2 linked regions of the Cohaesibacter gelatinilyticus genome follow. The protein of the gene in region 1 interacts with the protein of each later gene in a pairwise test. Links are inferred from orthologs where the notes say so. Each region holds a gene or a part of one and is shown on either strand. Other genes may lie near its edges.

Region 1 (5,301 bases):
GAAAAACGCAAAGAGCAGAGGGCCATTGATGGCGCCTCCCAACCTGCTCCATGTAAAGGATGAGACCATGTCCGTTATTCGTCGTACTTTTGATCGTATGATCCACGCTCGCGAGCAGGAAGCTCGTCGTTATGTTCAAGCTTACATCCGCAATGCTGACCGTAGCCTGCTTTCTGCTGGTGGTTTTGATGCGGACGAAGTGAAGTCCAAAGACGCAAAATATCTGCCATTCTAAGTTCTGGAACTTGACTTGGTTTGGATTCATCAGTCTTGCGACTGAGAAAAAGTAAAGCGGGCCTTGGCCCGCTTTCTTTGTATCTAGAGCATATGCCCGCAAACCGCGCACACTTTTGGGCAATATGCTTCTAGGGTATGCCTGATCAGAAACTGTATGATCAGCTCTGCAGGACCAGAACCAGCCAGCCATCTTCTTCTACAGCGCGCAGCAGATGGAAGCCTTGTTGACGATAGGCTGCAACGACCTTGGCTTTCTGGTGAGGCAACAAACCTGAAAGCACAATGCGGCCACCCAGCATGGTGTTGGCGGCTACATCCTTGGCCATGTCACAAAGTGGTCCGGCCAGAATATTGGCAACGATCAGATCGAACGGGCCTTCTTCCTTGAAAATGGGATGGCTGAAGCCGGAAGCACAAGCAAGTTTCACATATGGATGCACCTCATTGATTCGGACGTTGTCGCGGCTGGTTTCAACGGAAATCGGGTCAATGTCGGTTGCCACAATGGTCTGCTTGAGCAATTTTGCAAGCGCAATGGCAAGGACAGCTGAGCCTGTGCCGAGATCCAGAATGCGTTCAGGTTGAATTTGCTTCAGCTCTTCACTCAAGACCTTCAGGCAGCCTGCTGTGGTGCCATGGTGGCCAGTGCCGAATGCTTGACCAGCATTGATCTGTACAGGAATGCGGCCTTTGGTGTTCATGCCAACATCATGGGAGCCATGAATAACAAAACGGCCTGCTTCAACTGGCACCAGGCCTTCCAGGCTTTTGCTTACCCAATCTTCGTCTGGCAGAGTTACCTTTTCCAATGGTAGCGAGATGTCCTGAGTCTTCAGATTGTCCAGTGCTCGGGAAAGGGCTTCGTCGGCAATTTCCTCAGCTGGATAGAGGGACAAGGCCCAGACTTTGGCGTCTTCATCAATCTCGAAATTGGAAATGGCAAAGCCGTCTTCTTCGAACAGGACTTCAAGATGCCGGGCGGCATTCTGGACCTGATCGGCAGGGCCTTCGGCATAGAGATAGTGGGACATGTGTCAGTCTTTCGCTTGACGTATAACGCTATGGCAACTCGATGCCAATTTTGTGCTTCGATAGCGGCTCTTGGAGGTAAAGGCAAGATCACAAGATGTTCCGCTGGCGTTTCCGCCAATCAATGACGTTCCACAAAGCTGTCAATCACCCGCTTAGTGCCGGTAGAAAACTCGACTGTCAACTTGTTACCTTCGATGGATTTGACATTCCCGTAGCCGAATTTCTGATGGAAAACACGCTCACCTACTGAATAGAGAGATGGTGTATCTGAGGTGCCTTTGGCGATCAGTTCGCCATCAATCACCTTGCCACTGGAAGCAGGTCCGCCTCCATAGCGTTGCTTGGGCTTGCCGGTTTTCTTGGCCTTGTTGTTTTGAGCGCGTTTCCAGCCCGGAGTATCGTAATTGTTCTCGAACGGATCGGAGCTATCAAAGCGGCTTTTGCCATAGATGGAGCCACCGACACCGGAATTGCCATAGCCGCCATAAGTGGATTGGCTCTCCACAACGTCCACATGAGCGGGAGGCAGTTCGTCCAGAAAACGCGATGGGACGGAACTCTGCCAAAGACCATGAATGCGGCGATTGGAAGCCACATAAATCTTGGCACGTTTCTTGGCACGGGTGATGCCCACATAAGCAAGACGGCGTTCTTCTTCCAAACCGCGTGTGCCGGATTCATCCAAAGCACGTTGATGAGGGAAAAGACCTTCTTCCCAACCTGGCAGGAAAACGGTGTCAAATTCCAATCCCTTGGCTGAGTGCAATGTCATGATGGAGACTGCTTCATTACTTTGGGCAGAATCACGATCCATGACCAGCGCAATATGTTCCAGGAAGCTTGGAAGGCTGTCGAACTCTTCCATGGAGCGGATGAGTTCCTTCAAGTTGTCGAGGCGGCCAGGGGCATCAGCGCTTTTGTCCTTCTGCCACATCTCGGTATAACCGGACTCATCCAAAATCATTTCAGCCAGTTCGGTATGCTTCATGGAAGCGAGCATGGTGCGCCAATGGGTAAACTGGCCGAGCACGCCCTTCAGCGAATTGCGCGGACGCGGTTTGAGTTCTTCTGTCTGAACCAGATCAGTTGCAGCTTCGGTAAGAGGCAAACCATGGCTTCGGGCGTGATCGTGAACTTGTTTGAGTGTTGCATCACCCAGGCCGCGGCGCGGGGTGTTGACGATACGCTCAAAGGCCAGATCATCGGCAGGTTGTACCACGCAACGGAAATAGGCGAGGGCATCACGGATCTCGGCGCGTTCATAGAAGCGCGGGCCGCCAATGACGCGATAGTTCAGCCCCATGGTGATGAAGCGATCTTCGAACTCGCGCATCTGGAATGACGCACGGACGAGAATGGCAATTTCGTTCAGATCATGTTTGGCACGCTGGAGATCTTCGATTTGCTCACCGATGGTGCGGGCTTCTTCCTCGCTGTCCCAAGCTGATGTGACTGTTACCTTCTCCGCGTCGTCATCTTCGATTTGGGGATGAAGCGTTTTACCGAGACGGCCTTCATTATAAGTGATCAAATGAGAGGCTGCGGCAAGAATATGGACCGTGGAGCGATAATTGCGTTCAAGTCGAATGACCTTGGCGCCGGGAAAATCTTCCTCGAACCGCAGAATGTTATCGACTTCTGCGCCACGCCAACCATAGATGGATTGGTCGTCGTCACCAACGCAGCAGATATTATTGCCGCCTTGGGCCAGCAGGCGCAGCCAGAGATATTGCGCGATATTGGTGTCTTGATACTCGTCCACCAGAATATAGCGAAAGCGCTTGTGATAATCGGCCAATATGTCCGGGTTTTCGCGGAAGAGCCGCAAGCATTCCAGAAGCAGATCTCCAAAATCACAGGCATTGAGAACTTTCAGGCGGGCCTGATATTCCGTATAGAGTTTGACGCCATGGCCTTGGGCAAAATAATAGCCTTCGTCTTGTGGGACTTGTTGTGGCGTCAGGCCGCGGTTCTTCCAGCCATCAATCAGAGTGTTCAGTTGGCGCGCAGGCCAGCGCTTTTCGTCCAGGCCTTGGGCTTGGATAAGCTGCTTCATCAGGCGAAGTTGGTCGTCAGTATCAAGGATGGTGAAATTGGATTTCAGATCCACCAACTCCGCATGTCGACGCAGGATCTTCACGCCAATCGAGTGGAAGGTGCCCAGCCATTGCATGCCCTCGACATTGCCGCCGATGAGATTGCCGATGCGGTCCTTCATTTCGCGGGCGGCCTTGTTGGTGAAGGTCACTGCGAGGATCTGCCAAGGCATGGCGCTGCGGGTTGCCAGAATATGACCGATGCGGGTGGTAAGAACACGGGTCTTGCCTGTACCTGCGCCAGCCAGCACCAGAAGTGGCCCATCGATGCTTTCTACCGCATCCCGTTGTTCCGGGTTCAGGCCATCCATATAGGGTACGGGCCGCATCTTTTGCAATTGTGCTCGAATGCTTTGATGATCAGGCTCACCGTCTGACGGAGTAGGGGGTGTCGGTGGTGAAGCAAACAAGTCAGACATGGAGTGAGTGGGTCCTACTGGATCGGTTTATGCATGGCATTGAAGGGCATAAGCCCTTATAAACCAGATTTCGAATCTGGATCTAGAACATTATAGCAACATAATGGCTTTGTCAGGACTTTCTAAGCCTTTTTTAAAGGGGGCGATAGAAGTCAAATGCCATTGGTGGGCATTCCAGTCTTAGCGGTGTTCTTGCGCATGGGTGTCGATCAACAGGTCGTTGAAATAGCGAAGGGCATCAACTTGCTTTGCCCAACCAAGTATTTTGGTTGGATCATCAGGATCTGCGACGGGGATTGGTTCGCCACCACAGGCGTCAAAGGCCTTCAAAGCTGTTTCCAGATTATCCATCAACCGTAATGTGTCTGAATCTTCCGGAAGTAGATGGTCTTCTTCCAAAGCATCCTCTGTCAAAGGATGATAGAATTGCGCCACTTTGATATGGGTAACAAGGAACTTGTGATCACCTTCCTGTAAGAAGACACCGCGCATTTCCAGCTGCCAATGAAAATAGGAGCGCCCATGCAGTGCCAATGTCAGGCCTGTGGCAATGGAGACTGTGATAAGTAGTGCGATGGAGAGCGCATATCCACCGGTGAGCTCAAAGACGATCATTGTGGTGGAGACAGGGGCGCCGAGAACCGCAGCGGCCACGGCTCCCATTCCAAGAATGGAATAGAGGCCCTGGCTTGATGCCATTTCCGGGAAGACTTGCGCAGCGATGATGCCAAAGACACCGCCAGTCATGGCGCCGACATAGAGCGAAGGCGAGAAAATTCCCCCGCCGAAACGCGAGGCGAGCGTGATGGCTGTTGCCGCTGTCTTGGCAATGATCAGCGCGAAAAGCATGGCGAGGGGCAGCTTTTGGTGCAGGGCCATGTCGGTTGCTTCATAGCCAACCCCCAGAACTTCCGGGAACACCAGAGCGATACAGCCAATGACAAAGCCACCAATGACTGGGCGCAGGAACAGCGGTATTTTTACATGCCGGGCGACCCAGTCCGTGCCCATCAGAGAAAATTGAAACAACACAGCAACGACGGCACAGGTGATACCGAGCAAAGCAAACGCCGGGAGTTCCCAATAGGATGTGATCTGATAGGCCGGGATGTCAAAGGCTGCTATATCGCCAAAATAAAGGCGGGACAGCAAGGTGCCCATGGCTGACGCCAGAACGATAGGCACAAAGGCAGTCATGGCATAATGGCCGAGAATGACCTCATGGGCGAACAGGACGCCGGCGATGGGAGCATTAAAACTGGCTGATACTGCACTGGCGACGCCACAGGCCAGCAAGGTTTTGCGGGCAGTTGAGGGCAGACTGAACAGTTCGCAGACGATTTTTGCAAGACTGGCACCCAGATGCACCATTGGACCTTCACGACCAGCACTGGCACCAGCGCCCAGTGAGACGATGGTCACGGCGGCGCTATCCAATCCTTGCCAGAAACGCAGACCGGAACCACCGTGAGCACGCGCCTCGATGACATCGGCAACACCTTCAGCGCGTTTGATCG
Region 2 (3,146 bases), on another replicon or contig:
CTCACCAACAAATGCCGGCCCCGGACTTGGTCTGGAATTGCCGGACTGGCCTTCTGTCGACTATGCCAAATTTGGTCCGGTGTCCCGTCAGAAACTCTCGCGTATTGCGAAGATATCCGGTCCAAGCCTTGCGCGCAATTCCGTGATCATTCCTCACGTGACGAATTTTGAGAGCGCCGACATTACCGATTTGGAAGCCTTCCGCAAGCAGGTAAATTCGGAAGCAAAAGAAGGCGTGAAGATGACAATTCTGGCCTTCGTGGTAAAAGCCGTTGTCGCAGCTCTAAAAGAGTATCCGAAATTCAATAGTTCATTGGATGGTGATGAGCTGGTGATGAAGGAATATTATCATATCGGTGTAGCCGCTGATACGCCTGATGGTTTGGTGGTTCCTGTTGTTAAGGATGCCGATCAAAAGAGTTTGAAAGAGATCGCGGCGGAAATGGGTTCTCTTGCTGGTCAAGCGCGTGAAGGCAAACTCAAACCAATTGATATGCAAGGTGGCACCTTTACAATCTCTTCCCTTGGTGGAATCGGTGGTGAAAATTTTACCCCAATCATCAATGCACCGGAAGTGGCCATCTTGGGTATGGTGCGCTCAGCAGTGAAACCAGTATGGGATGGAGAGACCTTCCAGCCCCGGCTGATTCAACCAATGAGTCTGAGCTGGGATCACCGTGTGGTTGATGGTGTTGCAGCAGCCCGTTTCCTCAAAACTGTACAGACGATCCTTCAGGATTTCCGTCGAATTAACCTGTGATTGGAGGAAACCATGACAGTTAAGGTTGAGATTCCGGATATTGGCGATTTTTCTAATGTCCCTGTCATTGAGCTCAATGTCTCACAGGGTGACGTCGTTGAGATTGATGAACCTCTTTTGATGCTAGAAAGCGATAAGGCAACTTTGGAAGTCCCGGCACCAATTGCGGGCAAAGTTACCGAAATTTTGGTTGCAGAGGGAGACCTTGTGAGCAAGGGCTCTGCGATCATGATGCTTGAGGCAGCAAAGCCAACGGAAAATGAAGCTGCTACGCAAGAAGCATCCTTGCTCTCTCAAGGGGTAGAACCAAATATTGCTTCTGATCCGGTTGGCACTGTTCCATCCGAGAAAATGGCGGATTTGCCTCGGAGTGACCTCCATGCTGATACGGTTGTCGTGGGAGCTGGTCCCGGTGGCTATAGTGCAGCATTTCGTGCTGCGGATCTGGGGCAATCAGTCATTTTGATCGACAATGGTGACACTTTGGGCGGCGTTTGTCTCAATGTCGGCTGTATTCCCTCCAAAGCATTGCTGCATATCGCAAAGGTTATGGATGAGGCAGAAGAGGTTTCGGCGCATGGTGTAGACTATGGCACACCGAGTTTTAATCTCGATAAGGTTCGAGATTGGAAAAAAAGTGTGGTTTCTCGCTTGACCGGGGGCCTGAAAGGTCTCGCCAGAAAGCGTAAGGTCACGACTATTCAGGGATTTGGTACCTTTGGCGGTCCCAATCAGTTTGTTGTTTCAACTGCTGAAGGAAAGAAGACTGTATCATTCCAAAATGCGATTATTGCTGTCGGTTCCTCTCCTGTTAAATTGCCGTTCATTCCAGAAGACCCACGTGTGATTGATAGTACAGGCGCTTTGGAGCTGGAGGATATTCCAAAGCGTTTGCTGGTTCTGGGTGGCGGAATTATCGGAATGGAGCTGGGGCAAGTGTATCAGCGTTTTGGTTCACAAGTTTCCGTTGTAGAAATGATGCCACAAATCATTCCAGGAGCGGACAAGGATGTGATTGCTCCCTTGATGAAACGGGCTTCCTCCCGTTTCAAGGAAATCATGCTCCAAACGCAGGTAACTGCGGTTGAGGCAGCTGCAGATGGTCTTATCGTAACCTTCAAAAAAGGCGAGGAAACCCGTAGGGAGGCCTATGACAAGATTCTGGTCGCCGTCGGGCGCGCGCCAAATGGCAAAAAAATAGCAGCTGAAACTGCTGGAGTTGCTGTTGATGAGCGTGGGTTTATCAAGGTTGACAGGCAGATGCGAACAAATATTCCGCATATTTTAGCCATTGGTGATGTTGTCGGGCAGCCAATGCTTGCCCATAAGGCTGTTCATGAGGCACATATTGCTGCGGAGGTCATAGCAGGCCATAAGGCAGCCTTTGATGCTGCAGTGATACCCTCAGTTGCCTATACCGATCCTGAAGTTGCTTGGGTCGGTTTGACGGAAAATGAAGCAAAAGAGCAAGGGATCATTGTCAAGAAAGCTGTGTTTCCCTGGATGGCGTCTGGCCGTTCTCTCGCAATGGGCCGTGACGATGGGCTGACAAAGTTGCTCTTTGACCCAAAAACCAAACGGATTCTTGGTGCAGGAATTGTAGGGCAGAATGCTGGAGATCTGATTGCAGAGGTTGCCTTGGCAATCGAGTTGGGAGCCGATGCAGAGGATATTGCACTGACAATTCATCCTCACCCGACTCTCTCGGAATCCGTCGGCCTCGCCGCAGAAGTCTTTGAAGGCACAATTACGGATTTGTGACCAAGGTTAAACGCTCACAAAAGAACCGGTCTGCTGCCGATTGGCCGCAGACCGGTAATCAATGAGCATGTTTTTCATATAATATTACCTCTTTGGTCCCTTCCCAAAAATCAATTTACCCTTTCGCATCGACCTTCATCCTGATTATAGGCCAACGCCAGACGGCTATTTGGTTTACGAATGCCTGGTCGTTTTCGCGATCTGCAAATGCAGATATATCGACGATCGAGAAATATATTAAAAATTATTATATCGATTTATTACTTCTATAATAAGTAATTTTACTGCGACATATTTTCTTTATATTCAATTTTTATTTTGATTTGGCATCTTCTGCTAATATAGCGCTTCCGAATTACGCAATTAGCAAGCACCTGCCAATGAAATTCTGACATAATAATAAGCGACATAAATAAGGAAATAATGTCATGTGTTGGAAAATCAAAGAAATCATCAATAATAAAAAACCGGCAATAACCCAGCATCCATACCCATTGCTTTGTTACATCTAGGTAAAACCCAAAATTATTAGACAAAACATAATATCTAATAATTGGATGAACATCTAAAGCGAAAGATAGACGGCCAAATTAAGTATAGTCATGCCTGCGATGGAATTATACTT

The links. The genes of interacting proteins can lie anywhere in the genome.
Region 2: the proteins of CRO57_RS09510 (region 1) and lpdA interact in binary tests that used the Escherichia coli proteins (3 or more experiments, as listed by UniProt). The link is inferred for Cohaesibacter gelatinilyticus from one-to-one orthologs.

What each region holds. Positions count from the first base shown.
Region 1 is NZ_OBEL01000001.1:2,088,052-2,093,352, reverse strand. The notes cover bases 1,087-4,107. They hold CRO57_RS09510 (ATP-dependent helicase), read right to left. Parts: upstream 3,785-4,107; coding sequence 1,388-3,784; downstream 1,087-1,387. Other genes in these bases: CRO57_RS09505 (chloride channel protein), read right to left, coding at 3,965-4,107; CRO57_RS09515 (50S ribosomal protein L11 methyltransferase), read right to left, coding at 1,087-1,268. Also shown: CRO57_RS09520 (hypothetical protein), read left to right, coding at 29-235; more of CRO57_RS09515, read right to left, coding at 396-1,086; more of CRO57_RS09505, read right to left, coding at 4,108-5,301. UniProt on the Escherichia coli protein: A helicase with DNA-dependent ATPase activity. Unwinds DNA duplexes with 3'-5' polarity. Translocates on single-stranded DNA with 3'-5' polarity. Initiates unwinding more efficiently from a nicked substrate than double-stranded DNA.
Region 2 is NZ_OBEL01000009.1:67,848-70,993, reverse strand. What follows is about bases 170-3,146. They hold lpdA (dihydrolipoyl dehydrogenase), read left to right. Parts: upstream 170-772; coding sequence 773-2,521; downstream 2,522-3,146. Other genes in these bases: CRO57_RS23175 (2-oxo acid dehydrogenase subunit E2), read left to right, coding at 170-760. Outside these bases: more of CRO57_RS23175, read left to right, coding at 1-169. UniProt on the Escherichia coli protein: Lipoamide dehydrogenase is a component of the glycine cleavage system as well as of the alpha-ketoacid dehydrogenase complexes.